DNA from 3 places in the Streptomyces sp. V4I23 genome. Region 1 is predicted to be linked to each of the others. Evidence: riboswitches for the same ligand, from Rfam matches in the RefSeq annotation. Region 1 holds a riboswitch; each other region holds the start of a gene.
The links. A riboswitch is a leader RNA that binds a small molecule or an ion and turns the genes downstream of it on or off. The one in region 1 is predicted to bind thiamine pyrophosphate.
Positions count from the first base shown of each region.

Region 1 (10,000 bases):
CATCACATCAGCGAGGACCTGCGGGTCATGGTGGTCTTCTCTCCCCCCGAGAGCTGAGCCGGACCCCGCACAGTCCCTAGGGGTTCACTCAGGGGACTTCAAGGGATCGCGGGCCCCGGACACGGCGTCCCGCCGCCTAGCATCGAAGGCACGCAGTCGGAGAAACGAGGTAGGACGATGGCCGTGCGGGAGATGTTCACGGGGATGCCCTGGTGGGTGAAGTGGATCGCGGTGCCTGTCATCGCCCTTGCCGTGTTCGGCGGTCTGATCACGAGCGCCATCGTGTTCGTGATCAGCTTGCTCTTCAAGGTGCTGCTCTTCGTTGCGCTGGTCGGCGGACTGGTCTTCCTCGTACGCAAGTTCATGGCGTCCTCGGGTTCGTCGCGCGGGGACTGGTGAGCAGGGCGCCGGACGTCCGTTAGCCCGGCCGGGGGAACGGGCCGGACAAAGCCCGCCCCGTGCCGGGTGCTGCCCTTAGAGTGGCAGCTCTCTGCCGCCCCTCGGATATCTCTGCGCACGTGTGCGCCGGCCGGAGCACCACACCGGCCCGGGGCTGACCGCCTGTTCAGGCCGGCTGTTCAGGGTCCGGGGTCGCGGCGGCCGCGCGGGGGCGGCCCCCGCGGGCGGGCACGCTGCCCGTCACCACGCCTGGGGGTGACCTTTGGCCGGGGCTACGAACGCCGCTGTCCCTACCCTGATCGGCTCGGTGCAGCGTGCGCTCCGGCTGCTGGAGGCGGCGGGGGCGCACGAGGGCGGAGCCCCCGCCAAGCAGCTCGCGCGTGAAGCCGGCATTCCGCTGCCCACCGCCTATCACCTGCTGCGCACCCTGACGCACGAGGACTATCTCCGCCGGGACAAAGGCGTGTTCACGCTCGGGGACGCGATCGGCCGGCTGGCCGGGAGCGGGCGCGTGCGGAATCGTCGCAGCACCGTCGAGGACTCACTGACGCACTGGCGGGACGCGATCGGCGTCGCCGTCTGCTTGGCCGTATACCGCGAGGGCGGGATCGAGCTCGTCGCGATCGCGGATTCGCCGTACACCCCGGCCGTCCGGGAACGGGCCGACTTCCGCGAGACCGGGCATGCCCACGCGATTGGACAGTGCCTGCTCAGCCGGCTCGACGAGAACGCCCGCCACGACCACCTCGACCGCCACCCCGTGCAGCCGGTGACGCCCCCTTCGATGCGCGACCGGGCCGCGCTCCTGGAGCGGCTCGCACCCCTCAGGCGCAGGGAACCGGTCGTCGAACGCCGGGAGTACGCGCTGGGCACGATCTGCACGGCCATCCCGATCACAGCGGGTGACACGGCTGCGACGATGGCCGTTTTCCCTCCCCGTGCACCAAGAGGCCAGGCTGGGCTCGGCAGTTGAACAGCTACAGGCAAGGATCGGCGGCCTGTCGGCGTCGCTTGCGTTCTCTATCAGTATCTGAAATATCACTCCTTGTGATCTGCTGCCGCTTCCAGCACCATGGCGTCGACAAGGCCAAGAGAGCCGGCAGCGATCGTTCCTGGCCGTTTTCCTCTTTTCGTCAGCACGGTTCATTGATTGCTTCAGCTACTGCGAGGTACGTGATGCGCGAGTCGGTCCAGGCCGAGGTTCTGATGAGTTTTCTCGTTTCCGAGGAGCTGTCCTTCCGGATCCCGGTGGAGCTGCGCTACGACACGTCGGATCCGTACGCGGTGCGGATGACCTTCCACCTTCCCGGTGACGCGCCCGTGACCTGGGCTTTCGGCCGGGAACTGCTGCTCGACGGGATCAACACGCCGAGCGGGGACGGCGACGTGCACATCGCTCCGACCCGGCCCGAGGCGCTGTCGGACGTCCACATCCGCCTGCGCGTCGGGAGCGATTCCGCGCTGTTCCGCGTCGGCGCGCCGCCGCTCGTCGCGTTCCTCGACCGTACGGACAAGCTGGTGCCGCTCGGCCAGGAGCTCGCGCTGGGTGATTTCGAGGTCAGCCTGGAGGAGGCACTCGGGCGCATCCTTGCCGAGGAGAACGCCGGCTGACGGCCGGTCACCGGCCGCCCGGCTACTTCTTGCGGCGCCGCCCCCTGCCGCCCCGCGCGGGCGCGGCCGCCTTGTCGACCGCCCGGCCCGGGCGGTCCGCGGACACGACCAGGGCGGCGAGCGCGGTGGTCACGGGCACGGAGGCGACCAGGCCGATCGAGCCCACCAGGGTCCGTACGATCTCCTCCGCCACCAGCTCGCTGGTGGCCACCGTGCCCACGCTGGACTGGGCGATCGAGAACAGCAGCAGCAGCGGCAGCGCCGCGCCCGCGTAGGCGAGGACGAGCGTGTTGACGACCGAGGCGATGTGGTCGCGGCCGATCCGGATGGCGGAGCGGTAGAGGGCGCGCGGGCCCATGTCCGGGTCGGCCTGGTGCAGTTCCCACACCGCCGACGTCTGGGTCACGGTGACGTCGTCGAGCACGCCGAGCGAGCCGATGATGACCCCCGCGAGCAGCAGGCCGCTCATGTCGATGTTCGGGTAGAGGCCCTTGATCAGGCCGGTGTTGTCGTCGGTGTTGCCGCTGAGGCTGGCCCAGCCGATGAACAGCGAGCCCAGCAGGCCGATCAGCAGCAGGGAGATCAGCGTGCCCAGCACGGCGACCGACGTCCGCGCGGTGATGCCGTGGCACGAGTAGAGCGCGATGAGCATGATCGCGCTCGCCCCGACCACCGCGACGATCAGCGGATTCGCACCCTGCAGGATCGCGGGCAGGATGAACAGTGTCAGCACGGCGAACGAGACGGCGAGCGCGATCAGCGCCATCACGCCGCGCATGCGTCCGACCAGGACGACCACCAGGGCGAAGATGCCCGCCAGCAGGGCCATCGGGAATCCGCGGTCCACATCGGTCACCGAGTACTGCAGATCGCGGGGCGCGTCCGGCGCGTACGCCACCACCACGCCCTGGCCCTCCTGCAACTGCCGCGGCGCGTCGGGCTGGACGATCTCGACGAACCTCCGGCCCTTGTCCTTGCCGGTGGTGACCTCGACGGTGGCCTTTCCGCAGTCGCCCTGCTGCGCGTCGACCGCCTCGCGGCCCTGGGGCGTCGACGTGTCGCCCGTCGGGGGGACCTGGCCGGCGTTGACGTCCTTGCAGTCGACCCTCTCGACGCTCACCACCCTGCCCTGCTCGGTCTGCCGGTCGAAGCCGACCCCCGAGCGCTCGTGGCCGGGCGTCCCGCCGGGCCACAGCACGGCGAGGCCGACGACAACGGCCGTCGCGAAGGGGATCAGCACCGCGGCGATGACCTTGCGGAGGTGCTGGGAGACGGGCGCTGCCGGCCCGTGACTGTGCACATGGCCGTGGTCGTGGCCCTGCTGTTCGGGATGCTGCGGCGATGAGGTCACGGACAGATCATCGCAAGAACGAGAGGGGGCCTCTGTTCAGCGCGCCAGACATGACGCTAGCGTGGTGTCACCTTTGCACACGCGGGAGCTCGGAGCACCGGGCTGAGAGGGCGCTGACCTTCGTACATCCGTACGGGACAGCTGCGCCGACCGCCGAACCTGTTACCGGGTAATGCCGGCGTAGGGAGTAGGTCTCATGACCGTATCGGACGCACGCACGCCTGCCTCGAACCAGAACGACGAGGCCGGGAAGTCCATCGGCTGGCACAAGGGATACGTCGAGGGCTCGCGTCCCGACATCCGCGTGCCGGTCCGCAAGGTGCACCTCACCAACGGCAAGGACGTGACGCTGTACGACACGTCGGGGCCGTACACGGATCCGAACATCGAGACGGACGTACGCCGGGGTCTGCCGCCACTGCGGGAGAACTGGATCGTCGGTCGCGGCGACACCGAGGAGTACGCGGGACGCCCGGTCCGACCCGAGGACGACGGGATCAAGCACACGTCGCCGCGTGGGGGCCTGCGCAACCTCGACGCCGTCTTCCCCGGCCGTCCGCGTCAGCCGCGGCGGGGCCGGGACGGGCAGGCGGTGACGCAGCTCGCGTACGCCCGCCGCGGCGAGATCACGCCGGAGATGGAGTACGTCGCCGTCCGCGAGAACGTCGCGCCCGAGGTGGTGCGGGAGGAGATCGCGGCGGGCCGCGCCGTCCTGCCGGCGAACGTCAACCACCCGGAGATCGAGCCGATGATCATCGGCAAGCGGTTCCTGGTGAAGGTCAACGCCAACATCGGCAACTCCGCGGTCACCTCCTCCATCGAGGAGGAGGTCGAGAAGATGACCTGGGCGACCCGCTGGGGCGCCGACACGGTCATGGACCTGTCCACGGGCCGCAACATCCACACCACGCGCGAGTGGGTCCTGCGCAACTCCCCCGTGCCCATCGGCACCGTGCCGCTCTACCAGGCGCTGGAGAAGGTCGACGGCAAGGCCGAGGAACTGACCTGGGAGATCTACAAGGACACGGTCATCGAGCAGGCCGAGCAAGGCGTCGACTACATGACCGTCCACGCCGGCGTCCGCCTGCCGTACGTGCCGCTCACGGCCAACCGCAAGACCGGGATCGTCTCGCGCGGCGGCTCGATCATGGCGGCGTGGTGCCTGGCGCACCACAAGGAGAGCTTCCTCTACGAGAACTTCGAGGAGCTGTGCGAGATCCTCGCCGCGTACGACGTCACGTACTCGCTCGGCGACGGCCTGCGCCCCGGCTCGATCGCGGACGCCAACGACGAGGCGCAGTTCGCGGAGCTCAGGACGCTCGGTGAACTGAACACGATCGCCAAGCGGCTGGGCGTGCAGACCATGATCGAGGGCCCGGGCCACGTCCCGATGCACAAGATCAAGGAGAACATCGACCTCCAGCAGGAGATCTGCGAGGAGGCGCCGTTCTACACGCTCGGCCCGCTGACCACGGACATCGCTCCGGCCTACGACCACATCACCTCCGGCATCGGAGCGGCGATGATCGCGTGGTGGGGCACGGCCATGCTCTGCTACGTGACGCCCAAGGAGCACCTGGGCCTGCCGAACCGCGACGACGTGAAGACCGGCGTCATCACGTACAAGATCGCGGCACATGCGGCGGACCTGGCCAAGGGACACCCGGGCGCCCAGGAGTGGGACGACGCGCTGTCCGACGCCCGCTTCGAGTTCCGGTGGGAGGACCAGTTCAACCTGGCCCTCGACCCCGACACGGCACGGGAGTTCCACGACGAGACGCTGCCCGCAGAGCCGGCGAAGACCGCGCACTTCTGCTCGATGTGCGGTCCGAAGTTCTGCTCGATGAAGATCTCCCAGGACATCCGCCGACAGCACGGCGGCAATCAGGAGGAGATCGAGGCGGGCATGGCGGAGAAGTCCAAGGAGTTCGCAGCTGCGGGCAACCGGGTCTACCTGCCCATCGCGGACTGACGCACGGCCATGGCCCGGCGTCCTCCCACCCGTCCGCGGGAGGACGCCCTCCCGGCATCGCCCGGTTCGCGGACGGGGTGCAGCGCTGGGCTCCGCCGGCGTCGGCCCTGTTTGGTCCGGCCCTCGTGCACGAGCACGGGCGGACGTCGGTGGAGCCGGCGGAGAGCCCGGTCGTTCGGCGGCTGTGACCGCTCGTCCGGTGGCGCGCCGGCGGTCAGTCCGGCTGGTGCTCCGGGCCGCCGAAGTCGGGGCTGGAGAAGTCCGGGCTGGTGTAGGTCGGACGCCGGCCCGCGACCCGGCCCTCGGCCGGACTGGAGAAGTCCGGCCCGCTGTAGCCGACCTTGGGGATGCGGTTCACACGGTGCGGGGGATCGGCGGGGGACGCCGCGGCGGCGGGGTCGGCCAGGGCCGCGCGGAGGAAGGGCATGACGCCCCGCTCCAGCAGGGCCTCGCACCAGGCCTCCTTGGCCAGCCGGACCTCGTCCGGCAGCTCGCCCTCCTGCCGCCCGTCCGCGACGTGGCTGGCGCCGTTGCGCAGGGCGGTGAGCAGCAGTGCGACGGCCGCCACCAGGATGGCGGCGGCCATGAGCGCCCCGAAGACCCAGCCGGTGAAGACCAGGGTGTCGGCGAAGGACGGGGTGGGGCTCAGCATCTTGAGGATGTAGCCGACGATCAGGAAGATCCCGGCTGCCGTGCCCGCGAGGAGCGGCGCCAGAACGGCGATGACGGCCGCGAATCCGGCGCCGGTCTCCGCCGCCTCGCCGGCCGGGGCGGTGCGTAGGGAGCCGTCCACCGAAGCGGCGGCGGTCGCGCGTGTCTCCGCGCGGACCTTCACATAGTGCTCGTATTCGGCGGCGGCCGAGGCGGTGATCAGCGCCGTCGCGTTCAGGGCCATGGTGCGCAGCTGTTCGGTACTCAGGCCCGCTCGCACGGCGGCCGGATCCGGACGTTCGCGGGCGTCGCGCAGTGCGCCGTCGAGGACCCGCTCGTACTCGGCGCGGTCCTCGTTCAGCAGGTGCGGAGCGCTGTTCATGTGCATCCCCCGATGCTCCGTAGGGCCGGATCGCCCGTGTGTGCCGGGCAGTTGGGCGGAAACGGAGGAGAGCCTGCTACGGATAAGCCGATGGTAGAGCGGTTACGGCACGGCGTGACAGGGGGTTTCCGTAAATCGCCTGCCGCCGCCCCGGTCAGCCCCGCAGCGGGAGTTGCTGGACAAGAAGCTTTCCGGCCATGGTCACTCCGCCGTCCATGGCGATGGCCAGATTGTCCGCGTACACATGGGGACTCTCGACGACGGGACGCTCGCCGTCCTCGCCGTCCTCGGTGCCGACCTCGCCGAGGAGGTACGGGATCGGGCTGTGGCCGTGCACCACGCGCGTGCCGCCGTACGCGGACAGCAGTTCGCGCACGGCCTGTGGGCCGCCTTCGTCGCGGAAGGCGAAGCGCTTGGTGAACTTGCGGAACAGGTCCCAGCACTCGTCGGCGTCATTACGGGTGAGGATCGCGTGCACCGCGTCGTTGACGTCCTCGATGGTCGAGCCGTATTCGAGGTAGGCGGTGGTGTCGGAGTGGAGCAGCAGATGGCTGTCCTCCTCCACGATCGCGTCGAGCCGGGCCATCCACTGCAGGTGGACCTCCTGCAGCCGGTCCATGTCGTACTTCTGGCCGCCGTTGAGCAGCCAGGCCGCCTGGAAGGTGGCGGTGCCCGCACCTGAGTTGACGGGGGTGTCGCCGAAGCGCTTCGCGCCGATCAGCAGCAGCTCGTGGTTGCCCATGAGCGCCTTGCAGTAGCCGCCGGCGGCCGCGGCCTCTCCGGAGAGCCGCATGACCAGGTCGATGACGCCGATGCCGTCGGGACCGCGGTCGGTGAAGTCGCCGAGGAACCACAGCCGGGCGTTGCCCGCGCACCAGCGGCCCTCGGAGTCGATGAGGCCCTTCTCGGCGAGGGCGGCGACGAGCTCGTCGAGGTAGCCGTGGACGTCGCCGACGACGTAGAGCGGGCCGAGGCCGTCGGGCGCGGGCGGGTCGTCCACGGCGACCTGCACCTGGACGGTGTCGCCCGGTCCGCCGCGGGTGATCACGGGAAGGTCGCGCGCGGTGGGGGTGTAGCCCTCCGGCGGCTCGCCCTCGGGGAACGCGTTGCCGGGGTGGCCCGCGTGGCCGGGGTCCACGGACTGCGACTGCACGGGAACCTGCGCGTACGGCGGTACGCGGAAATCGCGCAGCGTCGCCGTCCGCACCACGGGTCCTTGACCGGCCCCCTGAGTCATCGACCCCTCCACCACCGTCGCGCCGCCGTTCACCTCTCGGCCCAGCCTGGTCGGGGTGGTCCGCGGTGTCGTTCGCCCATCATAGGAATGAGCCCGGCGGTGTGTGACGCACCAGGGGTGGTGAATCCTTTCGCACCCCCTGGTTCATCGGCCCTTTCGTCCCGAATTGAGTTGGTCTAGTCCTTCGCCGGGGATCGTGGCGCGCTCACCGTGGTGCGCGGAGGGCGGCGCTGCGAGGACGTCCTGACGATCAGTTCGGTCGGTATCACCTGCTCGACCGGCCGGTCCTCGTCGATCCCCTCGATGGCGTCGATCAGCAGCTGGACCACGGCCGTGCCGATCCGGCGGGGCTTGAGCGACAGCGTCGTGATCGGCGGCTCGGTGGTCGCGTACACGGTCGACTCGCTGCAGCACACGAGCAGCAGGTCGTCGGGGACGCGCAGGCCGTACCGCCTGGCCGCGGCCAGGAGGTCGGTGCCGTTGGGGTCGAAGAGGCCGTAGACGGCGTCGGGCCGGTCCGGCCGGGCGAGCAGCCGGTCGGCGGCGACGGCACCCGCGCAGGGGTCGTGCGCCGGGTAGGACTCGTAGACCGGGTCCTGGCCGACGCGTTCGCACCAGTCGAGGTAGGCGGTGGTCGACAGCCGGGTGTAGGTGTCGGTGGTGGTGCCCGTGAGCAGGCCGATCCGGCGGGCGCCGGCGGCGGCGAGGTGGTCGAGCAGGCCGAGTACGGCGGCTTCGTGGTCGTTGTCGACCCAGGCGGTGACCGGGAGCGTGCCGGCCGGGCGGCCGTCGGAGACGACGGGCAGACCCTGGCGCGCCAGCTCGGTCACGACGGGGTCGTGGTCGGAGGGGTCGATGACGACGGTGCCGTCGAGGGCGACGTTCGACCAGACGTCGTGGCGTGAGGTGGCGGGGAGGATGACGAGCGCGTAGCCGCGGGCGAGTGCGGCGGACGTGGCGGCTCTGGCCATCTCCGCGAAGTACGCGAATTCCGTGAAGGTGAAAGGTTCATCCCCGTAGGTCGTCACGGTCAGGCCGATTAAGCCCGACTTCCCGGTTCTGAGTGTGCGGGCCGCGGCGGAAGGGCGGTAGCCCAGCCGGTCGGCGACCTCGCGGACATGTCGACGGGTGGCGTCCGGGAGCCTCCCCTTGCCGTTGAGCGCGTCGGAGACAGTCGTGATGGAGACTCCGGCTGCGGCGGCGACGTCCCGGATGCCCGCCCGGCCTTGCCGGCTGCCCCGGCGGGATGTGTCCGTCCGGCTCACCTGGTGCTTCCCTGCTGCTGTCATGGCGAGCCGATAGTAGGGCTCGCGCGGTGGGTCTGGCCGGTCGCATATGCAGGCGTTGACAGGCACGTTTTTGCATGATCATTAGAGCTCAAACTCAATGGATATCAAGGGAGTTGGGGGTGAGTGGCTCAATGTGTCGGGTATCCGGCCGCATGGGCCTGTTGGGGGGCCCAGGTTGCGAAGAGGTCTCAACTCACCACTACGAGGGATGCGCGCCACGGCGTGAGCTACCGGCGTGCGCCAGGGTGGCGCGCTCCCCCTTTTCCTCGCCTGCGGCCATTCGCAGCAGCCGGGAATCCTCATAAGGTGAGGAGTATTGGTGAGCGGTACCGAACATGCATGATCGAGGAGGACCTGCGGTGAGCGAGACGAGCCCCAAGCTGCGCGCCGAGCTGGACGGCATCCCCACGTACAAGCCCGGCAAGCCGGCGGCGGCCGGCGGCCCGGTCGCCTTCAAGCTCTCCTCCAACGAGAACCCGTACCCGCCGCTGCCCGGCGTCATGGAGAGCGCCCTGGCCGCGGCGCGGAACTTCAACCGCTACCCCGACATGGCCTGTACCGGCCTGATCAGTGAGCTGGCCGAGCGGTTCGGGGTCCCCGCCACGCACCTGGCGACCGGCACGGGCTCGGTGGGCGTCGCCCAGTCGCTGCTGCAGTCCACCTCGGGCCCAGGCGACGAGGTGATCTACGCCTGGCGCTCCTTCGAGGCGTACCCGATCATCACGCAGATCAGCGGTGCGACGTCCGTGCCGGTGCCGCTGACCCCGGGTGAGGTGCACGACCTGGACGCGATGGCGGACGCGATCACCGACCGGACCCGGCTGATCTTCGTCTGCAACCCCAACAACCCGACCGGCACCGTGGTGCGCCGGGCCGAGCTGGAGCGCTTCCTGGACCGGGTGCCCTCGGACGTGCTGGTCGTGCTGGACGAGGCGTACCGCGAGTTCATCCGCGACGCGGACGTCCCGGACGGCATCGAGATCTACCGCGACCGCCCCAATGTGGCGGTGCTGCGCACGTTCTCCAAGGCATACGGGCTCGCGGGGCTGCGGGTCGGCTTCGCGATCGCCCATGAGCCGGTGGCCGCCGCCCTGCGCAAGACCGCGGT
Region 1 is NZ_JAUSZW010000004.1:4,075,127-4,085,126, forward strand. Features, by position in the region: gene QFZ82_RS20745 (cupin domain-containing protein) at 1-57, shown strand, start outside; gene QFZ82_RS20750 (DUF5326 family protein) at 178-399, shown strand; partial or broken gene QFZ82_RS20755 (IclR family transcriptional regulator) at 662-1,433, shown strand; gene QFZ82_RS20760 (SsgA family sporulation/cell division regulator) at 1,576-2,010, shown strand; gene QFZ82_RS20765 (YibE/F family protein) at 2,033-3,361, opposite strand; TPP riboswitch at 3,433-3,565, shown strand; gene thiC (phosphomethylpyrimidine synthase ThiC) at 3,558-5,333, shown strand; gene QFZ82_RS20775 (hypothetical protein) at 5,548-6,372, opposite strand; gene QFZ82_RS20780 (metallophosphoesterase) at 6,521-7,618, opposite strand; gene QFZ82_RS20785 (LacI family DNA-binding transcriptional regulator) at 7,780-8,892, opposite strand; gene hisC (histidinol-phosphate transaminase) at 9,252-10,000, shown strand, end outside.

Region 2 (10,000 bases), 1.8 Mb from region 1:
TCGGCTTCACCAGCGGCTGGGCCGGCGGGATCAACGCTGGGCATCGTCACAGCGGCCGAAGCGCAGGGCGGCCGCGGGTGTGGTCCACAGGCCACGGGAATGAGTGTCGGCGGCGGTCGATAAAGTCGGCCGCATGGCACGAATTGCGGTGATCGGCGCCGGCATGGGCGCGATGGCGGCTGCTGCCCGGCTGGCCACGGCGGGCCACCGGGTGACGGTGTACGAGCGGTCGGCGACCCACGGGGGTTCGGTGGGCCGCCTCGAGCGCGACGGCTTCGCCTTCGACACCGGGCCCGGCCTGCTCCACCTGCCCGCCGTGTGGCGCGATCTGTTCGTCAAGACGGGCAAGGAGCCGCTGGAGCGGTGCGTCGAGCTGGTCCAGGTCGATCCGGCGAGCCGGCACGTCTTCCCCGACGGCACGGACGTGTCCCTGCCGAACGCCTCACGGTCCGGCATCGTCTCCGCGCTCGACGCCGCCCTGGGGTCCGGTGCCGGTGAGCGCTGGGGCGAGTTCCTCGGGCGGGCCCGCGAGACATGGGAGCGTTCACGGCGGCCGCTGCTCGAGGAGCCGCTGCCCGCCGACCGCTCGCCGCTCTCCCGGGATCCCTATCCGGCACTGCGCCGCGGCCTGTTCCGGCGTCCGGCCCGCACGCTCGGCGAGATCGGCGAGCGGGAGCTGCGCGATCCGCGCCTGGCGGCTCTCCTGGGCAGCCATGCGGTGGCGTACGGGCTGGACCCGCGCACCGCGCCGGCGTCGGCCGCCGTCCTGCCGTACATGGAGCAGACCTTCGGCTCGTGGTACGTGAAGGGCGGCCTGCGCGCGCTCGCGGACGCGGTGTACGAGCGGTGCCTGGCCCGGAAGGTGGAGTTCGTCTTCGGGGCGGCGGTGACCGGCGTGCGGGAGAAGGACGGCCGGGCGGCGGGCCTGGAGCTCGCTTCCGGCGGCCCCGTCGAGGCGGATGTGGTGGTCTGCGGCGCTCTGCTGCCGTCCCTGTTCGAGGAGCACATCGGGCGGCCGAGCCACCGGGAGGAGTGGCCGCACTGGCAGCCACGGGTGCGGACCGGGCGGGTGAGCGTGCACCTGGCCCTGCGGGGCGGTCGGGAGGCCGCTGCCGTGCACCGCACCGTGGTGCACGCGCCGGACCCGGCGGCCGAGTGGGACGCGATCGCGGCCGGGCGCACTGCCCCCCGCCCGACGGTGACGGTCCTGCGGCCCGACGACCCGCTGCTGCGGCCGGACGGCGACCACGAGAGCGTCACGCTGGTCTCCACCGTGCCGAACGGCCTGCACGGCGGGCAGACCTGGGCGGAGGCCGCCGAGCATGCCGCCGACCGGATGGTGGAGGCGGCCGGGGCCGCGGTGCCGGACCTGCGCGAGCGGATCCTGTGGCGCGAGGTGCGCAGCCCCGAGGACACCCGGCACGCCACCGGCACGGACCGGGTCCCGGCCCCGGCGCTCGCGGGCGCGTCCGGCGCCTTCCTGCCCGCGGCGAACGCCGGGGACCTGCCCGGCCTGTACGTCGCCGGGGGCTGGGCGCACCCGGGCGGCGGGCTGGCGCATGCGGGGATGTCGGGGGCACTGGTGGCCGGGCTGATCGTGGAAGGCGCGGAGTTCCGCGGTTCGCAGTGAGACGGAGCGTGCGACAGGGCCGGAATGACCGCCGGCCCGTGGCCGCGCGGGCGACTCAGTAGCGGTACTGCTGCTCGTTGTGGCCGGATCCCGCGTCGTAGCCGTACGGCGACGGCTGTTCCTGCGGCATCGGGGGGATCTGCTGGTCGCCGTCGCGCTGCTGGGGGACCCAGAGCCCGCCCGGCGGCGTGTCGCCGTAGTGCTGCGCGTACGGATCGGCGTAGGGCTGCTGCGCGCCGTAGGCGTCGTAGCCGCCGTAGGAGGCCGCGTACTGCTGTCCGCCCGCGTACGGGTCGGAGTACGCCGGGTACTGCTGGCCGGATCCGTAGTCGTAGTGGCTGCCGTCGGCGGGCTGCTGGGGCTGGCCGTGGTCGCCGTACGCGTCGTAGCCGGTGGGGGCGGCGCCGTACGGGGCGTAGGGCTGATGCGGTTCCTGTTCCTGCTGCCGTGCCGCGTAGGCCTCTTCGGTGTATATGCCGTACTGACCGGTTTCGTCGGGCAGCGGCTGGGGTTCGTAGACCTCGGGCGCCTCGGGGGCGTACGGCGGCTCGGAGGGCTCGTAGGAGAGGTCCGAGACCTCCAGCGTCGGCTCGCGTTCGGTGTCCGCCGGGGCGGACCTGCGGCGCCTGCTGACCCCCGGACTGCCGCCCAGCGCCCAGCCCGTGGAGAAGCCGCGCCGGAAGGAGAGGGTGACGTACGTCTGACCGACGGCGAAGGCGGCCGCACCGAGCGCGATCACCACGACGGAGGGCAGCAGCACGCCCACGACGACGCCGAGGAACCCTGCGAAGGCCAGAACGCGCCAGCGCAGTCGCGCCTTGTACTGCAGCAGCACCTCACCGAGCAGCCACAGCGCGACGATGCCGAACGCGATGTAGAGGACCGTCCAGCCCATGCCCGCCCCTCTCCTGCGGCCGCCGCCCGGGGTTGTGGCGGGTGTGGCCGGTCACGACTGCTGGTGCAGTCCGAGATTCTCGTGGATCTCGAGCGTCGCCGTGGAGTTGTTGAGCGTGATGAAGTGCAGTCCCGGGACACCCTCGGACAGCAGCCGTGCGCAGAACTCCGTCGCGAACTCGATGCCAGTGGAGCGTACAGCGGCCGGATCGTCCTTGACCGAGAGGATCCGGTCCCGGAGTGATTCGGGGAAGGCGGCGGTGCTCAGCTGCGGGAGCCGCTCCAGCATCTTCACGCTGGTCACGGGCATGACCTCGGGGATGATCGGGGTCTCGCAACCCGCCGCGGCGAGGCGGTCGCGGAGCCGGAAATAGTTTTCGGGCTCGAAGAACATCTGCGTGATGGCATAGTCGGCGCCCGCGCGGCACTTGTCGACGAAGTGCCGGATGTCCGTGTCCCAGTCGGTGGAACGCGGGTGCATCTCCGGGAAGGCCGCGACGCCGACGCAGAAGTCGCCGGACTCCTTGATGAGCCGGACCAGTTCGGCGGCGTATGTCACGCCCTCGGGGTGCTTGCCCCACTCGCCCATCGGGTCGCCGGGCGGGTCGCCGCGCAACGCGAGGATGTTGCGGATACCCGCGTCGGCGAACTGGCCGACCATGTTGCGCAGTTCGGCGATGGAGTGGCCGACGGCGGTGAGGTGGGCGACGGGGGTGAGGGTGGAGTCGGCGGCGATCTTCTGCGTCGCCTTCACGGTGCCGGCGCGGGTGGAGCCGCCGGCGCCGTAGGTGACGGAGACGAAGTCGGGCGCGACCGCCTCGACCCTGCGCAGCGCGTTCCAGAGGTTCTTCTCGCCCTTGTCCGTCTTGGGCAAGAACTCGAAGGAGTACGTCGTCTCGCCTGTCGCGAGCATGTCGCGCACGGTGCGTGCGCGATCCGTCCTGGTGGAAGCAGTGCCGAGGGCCATACGGGCAGGTTAGCCAGGCCCAGCGGGTCACCCAACCAGATCAGGGGATTTTGTCGCCTTTTGTCCGTCTAGTGTCCACACTCTGGACACTCGTGAGACGCCCGGGCGGTGCCGACGGCCTTCGGTGCCCGGGCCCGCCCGCCCGGTCAGGCGCTGCGCTCCCTGATCCGCTTCGCCAGATCGGCGGCCGCCGCAGCAGGATCGTCGGCCTCCGTGATCGCCCGTACGACCACGACCCTGCGCGCCCCCGCGTCCAGCACCTCGTCCAGGTTGGACGCGTCGATGCCGCCGATCGCGAACCAGGGCCGGTCGCTCCCGAGCGAGGCCGCGTAGCGCACGAGACCGAGGCCCGGGGCGAAGCGGCCGGGCTTGGTGGGGGTGGGCCAGCAGGGGCCGGTGCAGAAGTAGTCGACGCCCGGCTCGGCGGCGGCCGTGTCCACCTCGGCCTCGGCATGCGTCGAGCGGCCGATGAGCACCCGGTCGCCGAGAATCGCCCGCGCGGCGGGGACGGGCAGGTCGCCCTGGCCCAGGTGCAGCACGTCCGCGCCAATGGCGTGGGCCACGTCCGCCCGGTCATTGACCGCGAGGAGCTTGCCGTGGCGCCGGCAGGCGTCGGCGAAGACCTGGAGGTGCTCCAGCTCCTCGCCCGCCTCCATGCCCTTGTCGCGCAGCTGGACGATGTCGACGCCGCCGGCGAGCACGGCGTCCAGGAACGCCGCCAGGTCGCCCTGGCGCTTCCGGGCGTCCGTGCACAGATACAGGCGGGCGTCGCCGAGCAGTTCGCGAGCCGTGGACATGATGCTTCCCCCCGCTGGATGGGTGATGAGCGGCGCGCGGGTGCGGGACGGAGCCGTTCGGCTCCCGCCCGCACCGCGCGCTTCGATGGTTCGTACGAGGCCGTCCTGTCAGGACGGGGACGTCGCGACGGACGTCAGACGGCGAGCGCCTGAGCCCGGCGCTTCACCTCCGTGCCGCGATTCTCGCTCAGGGCCTGCGCCGGGGTCCCCGGCAGGGTCGCGTCGGGAGTGAACAGCCACTCCAGCATTTCTTCGTCGGTGAAGCCGTCGTCCCGCAGCAGCGTCAGGGTCCCGGAGAGGCCCTTGACCACCTTGTTGCCGTCGATGAAGGCGGCAGGCACCTGCAGTGTCCTGTTCTCACCACGGCGGACGGCGATCAGCTGGCCCTCCTTGACCAGCTGCCGCACACGCGTCACCTCGACATCGAGCATTTCCGCGATGTCGGGCAGGTGGAGCCAGGCGGGGACGAGAGCATCAATTTTTGCGTCAATCTCGGTCACAGGAACAAGCCTGCCATCTTGGACTGACAGCCGGTAGCCGACTCCTACGCGGTCGCCGCCTTCAGGGGGACGGACGGGTCGGCGGCCCGGCCCGGGTCCAGCCGCGCGCCCGACGCCACGAGCCTGCGGCCCTGTGCCAGGTCACGCGGCCTGTCGACAGCGAGCAGCGCGACCAGCACGCCCTCCCGCAGCCACAGCACCGACCAGTCGGCGTCCACGGCCGGGTCGCCGCGCCACAGCAGCGTGTCGCCCGCCGGGTGATGGCCCGCGTACTGCACGAAACGCCCGAACTGCTCCGACCAGAAGTACGGCACCGGGTCGTACACCTGCGGCTCCGGGGCGGCCCCGAGGATGTTGGCCGCGACCGTGCGCGGACCCTGCAGCGCGTTGTCCCAGTGGTGGACGAGCAGCCGGGTGCCGTAGCGGCCCGAGGGGTAGGAGGCGCAGTCCCCCACGGCGTACACGTCGGGCGCGGAGGTACGCAGATGCCGGTCGGCGACGACTGCGCCGTCCTGGCCCAGCTCGATGCCGCTGCCGACAAGAGCGGCGGTCGCGGGCCTGGCGCCGATGCCGACGACGACGGCGCCGGCCGCGATCCTGCGTCCCGATCCGGCCAGCACCACCGTGCCCGGCTCGACGGCGGCAACCCGCTCGCCGGTGAGCAGCTCGGCACCCGCCTCGGCGTACCAGCGGGCCATGGGCGCCGCGACCTCGGCGGGCAGCGACCCGGCCAGCGGACGGTCGGCCGCCTCGACGACGGTCACGGCGCAGCCCGCCTCGCGCGCGGCGGTCGCGAACTCCGCGCCGATCCAGCCGGCCCCGACCACCACGATGTCGTGCTGCCGCGCGAGCACGGGCCGCAGCCGGTCCGCGTCGTCGAGCGTGCGCAGCAGATGGACGCCCGGGACGCCCGCGGCCCCGGGCAGGGCGACGGGTTCGGCACCGGTGGCGAGGACGAGGACGTCGTACGGGACGGGTCCGGCGGCGGTGTCGACCTCGTGCGCCCCGGGGCGTACGCCGGTCACCTCACAGCCCAGCCTCAGGTCGACGTCGAGCGCGTCGAAGTCGATGTCGAACGCGGAGCCCTCCGCCGTGCCGAGGAGGATCGCCTTGGAGAGCGGCGGCCGGTCGTACGGCTGGTGCGGTTCGGCGCCGATGAGGGTGACCGGTCCGGTGAAGCCCAGTTCGCGCAGGGCGACCGCGGTCTGCACCCCGGCCATGCCCGCGCCGACCACGACGACCCGTCGCCCGTCCCCGGCCTGCTCGTGCGTGTGCTCGCTCACCGGGCCACCTTAAGCTTCTGACGCATCATCAGGCAGCAGTTGCTCGACGACGCTGGTCCCGCTGCCCTCCTGCGACTCCCACTCCCAGGTCTCCTCCAGGCGCGCCCGCCCGTCGGGGAGTTCGACGACGGTGGACAGGCAGTGGCCGCTGGACGTCCCGCCGTCCGTCTTCAACTGGACATAACGGAAGTCCAGCCGGTCCCCCTCACGCGTGCCCACGAGGTGGCCGCGTACCACGTCGCCGCCCTCGTACTCGGCCCAGATCCGCCCCTGCCGCTCGTGGTAGAGGAACCGGGTGCGGGTGCCGACCTGGCCCGGGGCCTGGTCGGCCACCGGCGCGAGCACCAGTCCGTCGAGCGAGATCGCCACTGCGTCCACCTCCTGCGCACCCGCGCCGGGGGACGGCGGCTCCCTTACTGCGCGCCTGGGCGTGGGGTTAGGGTGGCCACCGTAAGGCACTCGCGGGAGCCCGGACGCACCGGGCTGAGAGGGAGGCTGGCCGGCCTCCGACCGTACGAACCTGATCCGGGTCATGCCGGCGAAGGGAGGGGCTGGACGCCCATGTCTCGTACACCAGACGCACCCGACGTCCTCGTCGTCGGGGGCGGGATCATCGGCCTGGTCACGGCCTGGCGCGCGGCGCAGCGCGGGCTGAGCGTGACCGTCGCCGATCCGGAGCCCGGCGGCGGGGCCGCGCGGGTCGCGGCGGGCATGCTGGCCGCCGTCACCGAACTCCACTACGGCGAGCAGACACTGCTCGGCCTGAACCTCGAATCGGCCCGGCGCTACCCGGCGTTCGCCGCCGAGCTGGAGGCGGCGAGCGGGCTGTCGGTGGGCTACCGCGCGTGCGGCACCCTCGCCGTCGCCCTCGACGCCGACGACCGCGCGCACCTGCGGGAACTGCACGCCCTGCAACGCCGTTCGGGCCTGGAGTCGGAGTGGCTGACCGGTCGCGAGTGCCGCCGCCTGGAGCCCATGCTCGCGCCGGGGGTCCGCGGCGGTCTGCGCGTCGACGGGGACCACCAGGTGGATCCGCGGCGGCTCGCCGCGGCGCTGGTCATCGCCTGCGAGCGCGCCGGGGTCGGCTTCCGCCGCGCCTGGGCCGAGCGGCTGCTCGTCGTGCACGACCGCGCCGCGGGTGCGGTCCTGGACGACGGAACGGAAGTCGCCGCCGGCCAGGTGGTGCTGGCGGGCGGCAGCCTGAGCGGCCGCCTCGGCGGGGTGCCGGACGACGTCCTGCCTCCCGTACGGCCGGTGAAGGGCCAGGTCCTGCGGCTGACGGTGCCGGGCTCGTACGCGCCGTTCCTGTCCCGCACGGTCCGCGCGGTGGTGCGCGGCAGCCACGTCTACCTGGTGCCGCGCGAGAACGGCGAGCTCGTGGTCGGCGCGACCACCGAGGAGCTGGGCTGGGACACGACCGTCACCGCCGGCGGCGTGTACGAACTGCTGCGGGACGCGCACGAGCTGGTGCCCGGCATCACCGAACTGCCGCTGACCGAGACGCGCTCCGGGCTGCGCCCCGGCTCCCCCGACAACGCGCCGATGCTCGGATTCACCGAGCTGCCGGGGCTCTTGCTCGCGACCGGCCACTACCGCAACGGCGTGCTGCTCACGCCCGTGACCGGCGACGTGCTCGCCGACGCGCTCACCAGCGGGCGGCTACCGGACCTCGCCGGCCCGTTCAGCCCCCGCCGGTTCGCCCCCGCCGGCGCACGCGTACGACAGGAGCAGCCCGCATGAACGTCTCCGTCAACGGCGAGACCCGCGAGCTCGCCGACCGCACCACCCTGGACACCGTGGTGGCGGCCCTCACGGCGGCCCCCTCGGGTGTGGCCGCCGCCGTCAACGAGACCGTCGTCCCGCGCAGCCAGTGGGCGGGCACCCGGCTCGGCGACGGCGACCGAGTCGAGATCCTCACCGCCGTGCAGGGGGGCTGAGCGCCATGGCCGACGACCGTCTCACCATCGGCGGCACCACCTTCACGTCGCGACTGATCATGGGTACGGGCGGGGCGCCCAGCCTCGACGTCCTGGAACGCTCGCTGATCGCGAGCGCCACGGAACTCACCACGGTCGCGATGCGGCGTCTCGACCCGACGGTGCAGGGCTCCGTCCTCTCCGTCCTGACCAGGCTGGGCATCCAGGTCCTGCCGAACACGGCCGGCTGTTTCACCGCCGGCGAGGCCGTTCTGACGGCGCGGCTCGCGCGGGAGGCGCTGGGAACGGACTGGATCAAGCTGGAGGTCGTCGCGGACGAGCGCACGCTGCTGCCGGACGGCGTGGAACTGCTGGAGGCGGCCGAGACGCTGGTCGACGACGGTTTCACTGTCCTGCCGTACACCAACGACGACCCGGTGCTGGCGCGGAAGCTGGAGGACGTGGGCTGCGCGGCGATCATGCCGCTGGGCTCGCCGATCGGGTCCGGGCTCGGCATCCGCAACCCGCACAACTTCCAGCTGATCATCGAGCAGGCGGGCGTCCCGGTGATCCTGGACGCGGGCGCGGGCACGGCGTCGGACGCGGCGCTGGCGATGGAGCTGGGCTGTGCGGCGGTGATGCTGGCGTCGGCGGTGACGCGGGCGCAGGAGCCGGTGCTCATGGCGGAGGCGATGCGGCACGCGGTGGAGGCGGGCCGCCTGGCACACCGGGCGGGCCGCATCCCCCGCCGCCACTTCGCGGAGGCGTCGTCGCCGACGGAGGGCCGGGCGTCCCTGGACCCGGAACGCCCGGCGTTCTGAGTCCGACGGGGGTCGGGGCCGTCTTCTGGGGCTGTCCCGGCCCCTGCGCCTCACACGCCGGCGGGGGCGTGGTCCGCTGCGCGGGCATGTTCCCCCGCCCCTCCCGAACCGGGGCTCCGCCCCGCCCGCGCCTCAAACGCCGACGGGGCGGGAATCCGCTGCGCGAAGCCGACGGGCCCGAGGGCTGCCCCCATGCGGGACGGGGCAGCCCACGGCCGCAGGCCGCAGGTGGAGGTTGCGGGCACGATCGCCGACCGTACGGGGCCGGCTTGGCCCAGTCGGGGGCGGGCTTGCCCGATGCGGGGCGGGGGTATCCACGGCGCCCGGCCGCAGGGCAGATCGAGGGCACGGCCGCAGGCGGGCGGGGGCCTGGGCCTGCCCCAGTTCGGGACGGGCGTACCGCCCACGGCCGCCGGGCCGTAGGGGAGGGCCGACGGGGAAAGTCCCCTGCAGGTTCACGACAACCGTCACAGGTGCGCTGCAAGCGGTTCCGGCGCGGACAGGGCGAACGGTCCCGCCTCGTAGAATCGCCGGGTGGACACGACCCTCTCAGACCCCCTCGTCGGGCAGGTGCTCGACGGCCGCTATCGCGTCGACGCGCGTATCGCCGTCGGCGGCATGGCCACGGTCTACCGGGCCGTCGACACCCGGCTCGACCGGGTCCTCGCGCTCAAGGTGATGCACCCCGAGCTCGCCACCGACGCGACGTTCGTGGAGCGGTTCATCCGCGAGGCCAAGTCCGTGGCCCGGCTGGCGCACCCCAATGTCGTCGGGGTCTTCGACCAGGGGGCCGAGGGCGCGTACGTCTATCTGGCGATGGAGTACGTCGCCGGCTGCACCCTGCGCGACGTCCTGCGCGAGCGCGGCGCGCTCCAGCCGCGGGCCGCGCTCGACATCCTGGAGCCCGTGCTCGCCGCGCTCGGCGCCGCGCACCGGGCCGGTTTCGTGCACAGGGACATGAAGCCCGAGAACGTCCTGATAGGGGACGACGGCCGGGTCAAGGTCGCCGACTTCGGGCTGGTCCGCGCGGTCGGCTCGGTCACCAACACCTCCGGCACCGTGCTGGGCACCGTCTCGTATCTCGCGCCGGAGCAGATCGAGTACGGCACGGCCGACACCCGCGCCGACGTGTACGCGTGCGGTGTCGTGCTGTACGAGATGCTCACGGGCGGCAAGCCGCACTCCGGCGACA
Region 2 is NZ_JAUSZW010000004.1:5,844,834-5,854,833, reverse strand. Features, by position in the region: gene QFZ82_RS28910 (NAD(P)/FAD-dependent oxidoreductase) at 134-1,630, shown strand; gene QFZ82_RS28905 (hypothetical protein) at 1,686-2,525, opposite strand; gene metF (methylenetetrahydrofolate reductase [NAD(P)H]) at 2,577-3,491, opposite strand; gene thiE (thiamine phosphate synthase) at 3,638-4,288, opposite strand; gene QFZ82_RS28890 (Rv2175c family DNA-binding protein) at 4,423-4,788, opposite strand; gene QFZ82_RS28885 (NAD(P)/FAD-dependent oxidoreductase) at 4,833-6,071, opposite strand; gene QFZ82_RS28880 (hypothetical protein) at 6,081-6,440, opposite strand; TPP riboswitch at 6,523-6,635, shown strand; gene thiO (glycine oxidase ThiO) at 6,633-7,811, shown strand; gene thiS (sulfur carrier protein ThiS) at 7,808-8,008, shown strand; gene QFZ82_RS28865 (thiazole synthase) at 8,014-8,808, shown strand; gene pknB (Stk1 family PASTA domain-containing Ser/Thr kinase) at 9,343-10,000, shown strand, end outside.
Region 2: it holds a riboswitch for thiamine pyrophosphate, as region 1 does, so the genes downstream of both, thiO (glycine oxidase ThiO) here and thiC (phosphomethylpyrimidine synthase ThiC) in region 1, are expected to answer to the same signal.

Region 3 (10,000 bases), 1.8 Mb from region 1:
CGAGCAGCACCCGGCCCGTGTCGGCGCGCTGGAGTCCGGCGACCACCCTGAGCAGCGTGGACTTGCCGCTGCCGCTCGGTCCCAGCACGCAGACGATCTCGTGTTCGGCGACCTTCAGGTCCACCGCGTCGAGGGCGGTCCGCGAACCGAACCGTACGGTGACGCCCTCGAGTTCCAGCAGCGCCATCAGAACTCCTCGGAGGTGGTGTCGGTACGGATGCGTTCGAGGAGGAGCAGCGCGGCGGCGCACACCACCATCAGGATCGTGCCGAGGGCCATCGCCTGCCCGTAGTTGAGCTCGCCGGGCCTGCCCAGCAGCCGGGCGACGGCGACGGGCAGCGTCGGCTGGTCGGGCCGGGCGATGAAGACGGTCGCCCCGAACTCGCCGAGCGAGACGGCGAACGCGAACCCCGCCGCCACCAGCAGCGCCCGGCTCACCAGCGGCAGATCGACCTCGCGCCAGGCGCGCAGCGGCGACGCGCCGAGCACGGCCGCCGCCTCGCGCAGCCGGACGTCGACGGCGCGCAGGACGGGCAGCATGGTCCGTACGACGAAGGGCACCCCGACCAGCGCCTGCGCGAGCGGCACCAGCATCCACGAGCCGCGCAGATCGAGCGGCGGCTCGTCGAGCGTGATCAGGAACCCGAAGCCGACGGTCACCGCGGAGACTCCGAGGGGCAGCATCAGCAGCGCGTCGAATCCGCGGACCAGACGGCCGGCCCGCCGGGTGAGGGCGGCCGCCGCGAGCCCCCCGACCAGCACCGAGACGGCGGTCGCGACGAGCGCGTACTCCAGTGAGTTGGCCACGGCGTCGATCGGCGGGACGAGGAAGGCGCCGCCCGTCTCGTCGAGCACGGTGAGCGCGCGGTAGTAGTCGAGTCCGTAGCCGCGGGGGGTGTCGAAGGACCGCTCGACCAGCACGCCGAGCGGCGTGATCAGGAGCAGGGCGACGGTGACGAGCACCCCGCACAGCACGGTCCACTGGGCGGCTCCGCGCGGACGGCGGGCGGTACCGGCCGGATCCACGAGCCTCAGCGCGCCCTCGCGGCGCCGCACGGCCCGGGCGTGGACGGCGAGGACGACGCCGACGGCCACGAACTGCAGCATGGTGAGCACGGCCGCCGTCGGCAGGTCGAGCATCTCGGCCGTCTGCCGGTAGATCTCCACCTCGAGGGTGGAGAAGGCCGGGCCGCCGAGGATCTGCACGACGCCGAAGGAGCTGAAGGTGAACAGGAAGACCAACAGTGCCGCCGCGCCGACGGACGGCGCGAGCGCGGGGAGCGTCACCCGCCGCCAGGCCGTCAGCCGGCCCGCGCCGAGCACCCGCGCGGCCTCCTCCTGACGCGGGTCGAGCTGCGACCACAGGCCGCCGACGGTGCGGACGACCACCGCGTAGTTGAAGAAGACGTGCGCGAGCAGGATGGCCCAGACCGTGGTGTCCAGGCGCACGCCCCACAGCTCGTCGAGCAGTCCCCCGCGTCCCAGCAGGGCGAGGAAGGCCGTGCCGACGACGACCGTCGGAAGCACGAACGGCACCGTGACCACGGCGCGCAGGAGGCGCTTGCCGGGGAAGTCGAGCCGGGCGAACACGTAGGCGCCGGGCAGGGCCACGAGCAGGGTGAGTGCGGTGGAGGCGAGCGCCTGCCAGGTGGTGAACCACAGGACGTGCAGGATGTCCGGACGTCCGAGGACCTCGCCGAACCGCCCGAACTGCCAGGCGCCCTCGACGCGCAGGCCGCGGCCGACGATCGCGGTGACCGGGTAGGCGAAGAAGACGGCGAAGAACGCGACGGGGCCGGCCATCAGGGCGAGCCGCGCCGCGTTCCCCCGCAGGGACTGCCTTACTTCAGGACGAGCGAGGACCACGACCGGACCCACTGCTCACGGTTCTCGGCGATGGTGCCGGGAGCGACGGTCTCGGGCTTGTCGACGACCACACCGTGCTCGGTGAACAGCTCGGGCAACTTCGCGCCCTCGACCACGGGGTTGACGAACATGGTGAGCGGCATGTCCTCCTGGAACGTCCTGGTGATCAGGAAGTCCAGCAGCGCCTTGCCTCCCGCCTCGTTCTTCGCGCCCTTGAGCAGACCGGCGAACTCGATCTGGCGGAAGCAGGTGCCGGTCGCGACACCTGTGGGCGCCTCGGCGGGCCGCGGGTCGGCGTAGAGGACCTCGACCGGCGGGCTCGAGGCGTACGAGACGACGAGGGGACGGTCGGCGCCCGCCTTCTTGCCGCCGGCGGAGCCGGAGAAATCCTCGTTGTACGCCTGCTCCCAGCCGTCGACGACCTTGACGCCGTTGGCCTTGAGCTTCTTCCAGTAGTCCTGCCAGCCGGACTCGCCGAACGCGCCGACGCTGCCGAGCAGGAAGCCGAGGCCGGGCGAGGACGTCGCCGGGTTCTCGACGACGAGCAGGTTCTTGTACTCGGGCTTCGCGAGGTCGGCGAAGGTCTTCGGGGGCGCGAGCTTCTTGTCGGCGAAGAACTTCTTGTCGTAGTTCACGCAGATGTCGCCGGTGTCGACGGGCGTGACCCGGTGCTTGTCCGCGTCGAGCCGCGCCTCGTCCGCCACCTGGTCGAGCCCCTTGGCCTCGTACGGCGTGAACAGGTCGTTGTCGAGGGCGCGGGAGAGCAGGGTGTTGTCGACGCCGAAGAAGACGTCGCCCTGCGGGGAGCCCTTGGTGAGGATCTCCTTGTTGAGCGCGGCGCCCGCGTCCCCGCTCTTGAGGACCTTGACGGTGTACCCGGTCTGCCGGGTGAACTCCTTGAGGACGGCGTCGGACGCCGCGAAGGAGTCGTGGCTGACGAGGGTGACGGTCTTTGAGGCGCCGCCGGTGCCGGACCCGGAGTCCTCGGACTGCCCGCCGCAGGCCGCGAGGGCGGTGACGCCGAGGGCGGCGGCGAGCGCCGTGCCGGTGGCACGCCGAAGCTGGCTGTTCATGATGGTGCTGACTCCCTACGCCGGTATGACCCGGATCAGGTCCGAGGGTCTGCGGCCCCGGGGCGTCCTGCGCCCTGCCGCACTCTCAGCGCTGCTGCGCTCCCCTGTCGGAATGTTTCGTTGTTCATTTGTGCGAACGCACAGGGCACAGTATCAGCCGCCCGGCCGACGGCCCTTGGTCACCGCTCCTGCGCCGCCAGCTGCCCGCACGCGCCGTCGATCTCCTGCCCTCGGGTGTCCCGGACGGTGACCGGCACACCATGGGCCGCGATGGCCTCGACGAACGCCTTCTCGTCCTCCGGCCGCGATGCCGTCCACTTGGAGCCGGGCGTCGGGTTCAGCGGGATCAGGTTGACATGGACCCTCTTGCCCTTGAGGAGCCGGCCGAGCAGATCGCCGCGCCACGCCTGGTCGTTGATGTCGCGGATCAGCGCGTACTCGATGGAGATCCGGCGCCCGGACTTCTCCGCGTACTCCCATGCGGCGTCGAGGACCTCGCGGACCTTCCAGCGGGTGTTGACCGGGACGAGGGTGTCGCGCAGCTCGTCGTCCGGCGCGTGCAGGGAGACGGCGAGGCGGCACTTGAAGCCCTCGTCGGCGAAGCGCAGCATCGCGGGGACGAGGCCCACCGTGGAGACGGTGATGCCCCGCTGCGAGAGGCCGAGGCCGTCCGGCTCGGCGTCGGTCAGCCGGCGGATGGCGCCGACGACCCGCTTGTAGTTGGCGAGCGGCTCGCCCATGCCCATGAACACGATGTTGGACAGCCGGGCGGGGCCCCCGGGTACCTCTCCGTCCCGCAGGGCCCGCATGCCGTCGACGATCTGGTGCACGATCTCGGCGGTGGACAGATTGCGGTCGAGACCGGCCTGCCCGGTCGCGCAGAACGGGCAGTTCATCCCGCAGCCCGCCTGCGAGGAGATGCACATCGTGACGCGGTCCGGATAGCGCATGAGGACGGACTCGACGAGCGTGCCGTCGTGGAGGCGCCACAGCGTCTTGCGGGTGGTGTCGTCGTCGCAGGAGATGTGCCGCACGACCGACATCAGGTCGGGCAGCAGCTCCGTGGCGAGCTTCTCCCGCGCGGAGGCGGGGATGTCGGTCCACTGCGCCGGGTCGTGCGCGTACCGCGCGAAATAGTGCTGGGACAGCTGCTTGGCGCGGAACGGCTTCTCGCCGATCGCGGCGACGGCGTCCTTGCGCTCGGCGGGTGAGAGGTCGGCAAGGTGCCGCGGGGGCTTCTTGGCTCCGCGGGGCGCGACGAAAGTGAGTTCTCCGGGCTTGGGCATGGTGCTACCAGTGTCGCAGACCCCGTAGCTATCACCGGCCCGGCCGGGGGGCGCCCGCCGGTGCGGAGCCGTACGACTCCGCACGCGAGCACGGGATGCACGCGCTGCGGCAGTTCTACGCGTCCGTGCTGCTGGACGCCGGGGAGGACATCAAGGCCCTGAGCGAGTACCTGGGAGACTCGGAGCCTGGCCTCACGCTGCGGGTGTACGCACACCTCATGCCTACAAGCCGAGAGCGGACCCGCCGAGCCGTCGACGCTGTGTTCCTACCGGGCACCACACCCCACAGGGATGTGAGCCGGGCTCGTCAGCGCGCCTGATCCAAGCGCGAAAAGCGCCGGGGCTGGATCTCCCAGCCTCGGCCGACCATGCCGAGCGTCAGCGCCCCTCGGGCCCATGTCCCGCGCACCTTGATCTCCTCTTCGCGGTAATGTCCGCGCGTCGTGAACGCGACCTGTTCGCCGTCAAGGACGTACCGCGCCACATACACGCCGGGCTTGCTGTCTTCTCTGCGGAGCCAACCCTCCAGAGCCGCGGCACTCGTGGGCTGAGGTGCGGGTCGTACGAGCGCGTCCAGAACTGTGCCGTCCGGATAGAAGCGGAACACCTGCGTATCCGCAGCGAAAATCCCGTTCAGTGGCGGTGCCCCGCGGCGGCGCCTTCGCCTGGCCAAGCAGCCTGCCCTCCTGTGTCTCACGGCCCACACACGGCCCAGCGACCTGCTCAGGGCCGCCATCCCCTCCGTACTGGGCATGGTGCTGCCCAGTGTCGCAGCCACCGCCAGGTGGCCTGCGGCCGCTGACTCGGGCCGTGGTCGCCCGGATACGACGGTCCGGGCGGGGGCACCGTTCGGGCAGCGCCGCGCCAGACGTCGGGCACGTGGAGGCCGTCGCCGGCGAACCAGCCGGCGTGCAGCGCCGAGCCGTCCGGAGACGGGCTCCGGGGCAACGGGTCGCCCGGATACGACGGAGGGCTCGCCGTCCAGGGAGTACCCCCACGCCCCGAAGGGACCGTGGGGGAGGACAGCGAGCCCTCACGCGGAGAACCGCAGGTCAGCCGGAGCCGACGAACAGCACCAGCAACAGCCACACCACCGGGGCCGTCGGCAGCAGCGAGTCCAGCCGGTCCATGATGCCGCCGTGGCCGGGGAGCAGGGTGCCCATGTCCTTGATGCCGAGATCCCGCTTGATCATCGACTCCCCGAGGTCGCCCAGCGTCGCGCTGGCCGCGACCCCGAGGCCGAGCAGCAGGCCCTGCCACCAGGTGCCGTCGTCGACGAGGAACTGCATGCACAGTGCACCCGCCGCCATCGCGAAGGCCACCGCTCCGAGCAGTCCTTCGCGGGTCTTTCCGGGGCTGATGCGCGGCGCGAGCTTGTGCTTGCCGAAGCGCCAGCCGACCGCGTACGCACCGGTGTCGCTGACGACCGTGAGCACCAGGAAGGTGATCACCCGTTCCGGCCCGTCGTCCGCGCTGAGCATCAGCGCGACGAACGTGGCGAGGAAAGGAACGTAGAAGGCGGCGAAGACACCCGCCGTGACGTCCCTGAGGTAGCCCTCGGGCGGCTCGGTCATACGCCAGACGAACACCGCGAGCGAGGTCAGCGCCATGGCCACCCAGGCGCCCTCGGCCCCGCGCACATAGCCGGCCACGACCATGGCGGCGCCGCCGACCGCGAGCGGTACCAGCGGCGCCTTGATCTGCTTGCGCTCCTGGAGGCGGGTGGTCAGCTCCCACAGGCCGACGACGACGGCGACCGCCACCACGCCGACGAACACGGCCTTGACGATGAAGAGCGACGCGACGATCACCGCGCCGAGCCCGACACCGACCCCTATGGCCGCCCGCAGATCGCGGCCGGCCCGCTTCTTCTGCGGCGGCTGCGGCTGCTGAGGCGCTGCCGACGGCGGGCTGGGCATGGGCTCCTGCGTGTTCTCGTCGCGGAACGGGGGGCCACCGAGCCGTGCGGCCCCCCGGTCGCGGTCCTCGCGGCCGGTCCGGCCGCTGGGCCCCTCGGGGGATTCGGCGTCTCTACCTGCGTCGGGAAAGTCCGGCACGATGGGCATGGGCTGCGTCTCTGATGTATACCGCGCCTCGTGCCCATCGTAGGCGGGACCCGCCGGGAGGGGCCCCTGGTCGGGCGGTGGCCATGCACCGGCGTATCCGGCGCCGTGCGAGGCCCCCCAGGAAGAGTCGTTCATCAGACCTCGAGCAGCTCGGCTTCCTTGTGCTTGAGCAGCTCGTCCACCTGCGCGACATACTTCGCGGTGGTGTCGTCGAGCTCCTTCTCCGCACGCCGGCCCTCGTCCTCGCCGACCTCGCCGTCCTTGATGAACTTGTCGATGGTCTCCTTCGCCTTGCGGCGGACGGAGCGGATCGAGATCTTGGAGTCCTCGGCCTTCGACTTGGCGACCTTGATGAACTCCTTGCGGCGGTCCTGCGTGAGCTCCGGGAAGACCACGCGGATGATGTTGCCGTCGTTGCTCGGGTTGACACCGAGGTCCGAGTCGCGGATCGCCTGCTCGATGTTGCGCAGAGCGGTCTTGTCGAACGGCGTCACAACGGCCATCCGCGGCTCCGGGACCGAGAACGACGCCAGCTGGTTGATCGGGGTCAGGGCACCGTAGTAGTCCGCCACGATCTTGTTGAACATCGCCGGGTGCGCACGTCCGGTGCGGATCGCGGCGAAGTCATCCTTGGCGACCAGGACGGCCTTCTCCATCTTCTCCTCGGCCTCGAGGAGGGTCTCTTCGATCACCACTTGCTCCTGCGTGTCTTGAGTTGGGCCCGGCATCGGACTGGGCCGGCGGAACCTGCGTCGCGTGTTCCCTGCACGGTGTACGACCGGCAGGGCTTTGTCCATCCCCCGAGGGCGCCCCCCGAGGCCCTCGGGTCAGGCCCGGGTGTCCCGGTCGCTCACGAGCGTGCCGATCTTCTCACCCCGGACCGCCCGAGCGATATTGCCCTCGGTGAGGAGTTCGAAGACGAGGATCGGGAGCGCGTTGTCGCGGCAGAGGGTGATGGCGGTGGCGTCGGCGACCTTGAGGTTGCGGGACAGCACCTCGCCGTACTCCAGCGCGTCGAACTTCACCGCGTCGGGATTGGCCTTGGGGTCGGAGTCGTAGACGCCGTCGACACCGTTCTTGCCCATCAGCAGTGCTTCGGCGTCGATCTCCAGGGCGCGCTGGGCGGCGGTGGTGTCGGTGGAGAAGTAGGGCATGCCCATACCGGCGCCGAAGATGACGACGCGGCCCTTCTCCAGGTGCCGTACGGCGCGCAGCGGGATGTACGGCTCCGCGACCTGTCCCATCGTGATGGCGGTCTGCACACGTGAGTCGATGCCCTCCTTCTCCAGGAAGTCCTGGAGAGCGAGGCAGTTCATGACGGTGCCGAGCATGCCCATGTAGTCGGAGCGTGCCCGGTCCATGCCGCGCTGCTGGAGTTCGGCTCCGCGGAAGAAGTTTCCGCCGCCGATCACGACGGCGATCTCTGCGCCGTCGCGGACGACCGCTGCGATCTCCCGCGCGATGGCGTGTACGACGTCGGGGTCGACGCCGAGACCTGTGCCGCCGGAGAAAGCCTCTCCCGACAGCTTCAGCATGAAGCGGCCGGCCTTTTTGTCGTGCTTGTCGTCGCCTTGTGCGGCGCCCTGGTTCATGGAGATCTCCTCGTGCACATACGAAGAAGGCCATTGCCGTTGGGGTCGTGCTGTCCCTGCCGGCAATGGCCTCCTCGTCAGATCTGCGGTCGTCCGGCGCGAACGCGGACGACTGCTTCAGACCCTACCGGGGTCCGGGGTCCGTTGCGTACGGACTCAGATGCCGACCTTGATGCGGCTGAAGCGCTTCAGGGTGACACCGGCCTCGTCCAGGATCTGCTGGACCGACTTCTTGTTGTCGAGCGCGTACGGCTGGCCCAGGAGGGTGGCCTCCTTGAAGAAGCCGTTGACGCGACCCTCGACGATCTTCGGGAGAGCGGCCTCGGGCTTGCCCTCGGCGCGCGTGGTCTCCTCGGCGACGCGGCGCTCGGCCTCGACGACCTCGGCCGGGACGTCCTCGCGGGAGAGGTACTTCGGGGCGAAGGCGGCGATGTGCTGCGCGACACCCTTGGCGATCTCGGCGTTCTCCTTGTCGAGCTCGACGAGAACACCGATCTGCGGAGGCAGGTCGGGCATGGTGCGGTGCATGTACGCCGTGACGTAGCCACCGGAGAACTGCGCGAAGCGGTCCAGGACGATCTTCTCGCCGAGGTTGGCGTTGGCCTCGTCGACGTACGCCTGCACGGTCTTGCCGGGCTCGATCTCGGAGGCGAGCAGCGCCTCGATGTCCGCCGGGGAGGTGGCGGCGACGTGCGCGGCGAGCGCGTTCGCCACGGCCTGGAACTTGTCGCCCTTGGCGACGAAGTCCGTCTCGCACTTCAGCTCGACGATGACACCGGAGGTGTTGTCGTCCGCGATCAGGGAGACGACGGCACCGTTCTCGGCGGAGCGGCCCTCGCGCTTGGCGACGCCCTTCTGGCCCTTGATACGCAGGGCCTCGACGGCCTTGTCGACGTTGCCGTCCGACTCGTCCAGCGCCTTCTTGCAGTCCATCATGCCGGCGCCGGTGAGCTCGCGGAGCTTCTTGACGTCAGCGGCGGTGTAGTTCGCCATGAGTCTGAGTTTCTCTCTCGAAGTCTGAAAGATCTACGAAGATCTGGAAGATCTACGGGTGGACGGCGGGGGCTGCACGCCCCCGCCGTCGTCAACCGAACCTGTGAAGGTCAGGCCGTAGGTCAGGCCTGCTCGGCCTCGGCGGCCGGAGCCTCGGCGGCCGGAGCCTCGGCAGCCGGAGCCTCAGCAGCCGGAGCCTCGGCAGCGGCCTCGGCAGCGGCCTCGGCCGGCTTGGCCTCGGCGTCGTCGGCCTTCTTCTCGCCCTCGAGCAGGTCGCGCTCCCACTCGGCCAGCGGCTCGCCGGCGGCCTTGTCGCCCGGCTTCTGGTCGCCGGTCGCGGCGCCGGAGCGGGCGATGAGGCCCTCGGCGACGGCGTCGGCGATCACGCGGGTGAGCAGGGTGACGGAGCGGATCGCGTCGTCGTTGCCCGGGATCTTGTAGTCGACCTCGTCGGGGTCGCAGTTGGTGTCGAGGATCGCGACGACCGGGATGTGGAGCTTGCGCGCCTCACCGACGGCGATGTGCTCCTTCTTGGTGTCGACGATCCAGACGGCGCTCGGCACCTTCTGCATCTCGCGGATACCACCGAGGGTCTTCTCCAGCTTGGCCTTCTCGCGGGAGAGGACCAGGAGCTCCTTCTTGGTGAGGCCCGAGGCGGCCACGTCCTCGAAGTCGATCTGCTCGAGCTCCTTGAGGCGCTGCAGACGCTTGTAGACGGTGGAGAAGTTGGTGAGCATGCCGCCCAGCCAGCGCTGGTTGACGTAGGGCATGCCGACGCGCGTCGCCTGCTCGGCGATGGCCTCCTGGGCCTGCTTCTTCGTACCGACGAACATGATGGAGCCGCCGTGTGCGACGGTCTCCTTGACGAACTCGTAGGCGCGGTCGATGTACGACAGCGACTGGAGCAGGTCGATGATGTAGATGCCGTTGCGCTCGGTGAAGATGAAGCGCTTCATCTTCGGGTTCCAACGACGGGTCTGGTGACCGAAGTGGACGCCGCTCTCCAGCAGCTCCCGCATCGTGACGACGGCCATGGCCGTATCTCCTTGGGTTCTCGGTTGTGTCCTGACGCCCCGACGCGCCGTGCCGCAAGGGACCGAGGAGCGCGGCCACCGACCGCTGAG
Region 3 is NZ_JAUSZW010000004.1:2,249,104-2,259,103, forward strand. Features, by position in the region: gene QFZ82_RS12215 (ABC transporter ATP-binding protein) at 1-187, opposite strand, end outside; gene QFZ82_RS12220 (iron ABC transporter permease) at 187-1,803, opposite strand; gene QFZ82_RS12225 (thiamine ABC transporter substrate binding subunit) at 1,842-2,939, opposite strand; TPP riboswitch at 2,935-3,055, opposite strand; gene rlmN (23S rRNA (adenine(2503)-C(2))-methyltransferase RlmN) at 3,119-4,225, opposite strand; partial or broken gene QFZ82_RS12235 (hypothetical protein) at 4,294-4,545, shown strand; gene QFZ82_RS12240 (hypothetical protein) at 4,533-4,832, opposite strand; gene QFZ82_RS12245 (phosphatidate cytidylyltransferase) at 5,278-6,426, opposite strand; gene frr (ribosome recycling factor) at 6,426-6,983, opposite strand; gene pyrH (UMP kinase) at 7,119-7,883, opposite strand; gene tsf (translation elongation factor Ts) at 8,040-8,876, opposite strand; gene rpsB (30S ribosomal protein S2) at 8,999-9,910, opposite strand.
Region 3: it holds a riboswitch for thiamine pyrophosphate, as region 1 does, so the genes downstream of both, QFZ82_RS12225 (thiamine ABC transporter substrate binding subunit) here and thiC (phosphomethylpyrimidine synthase ThiC) in region 1, are expected to answer to the same signal.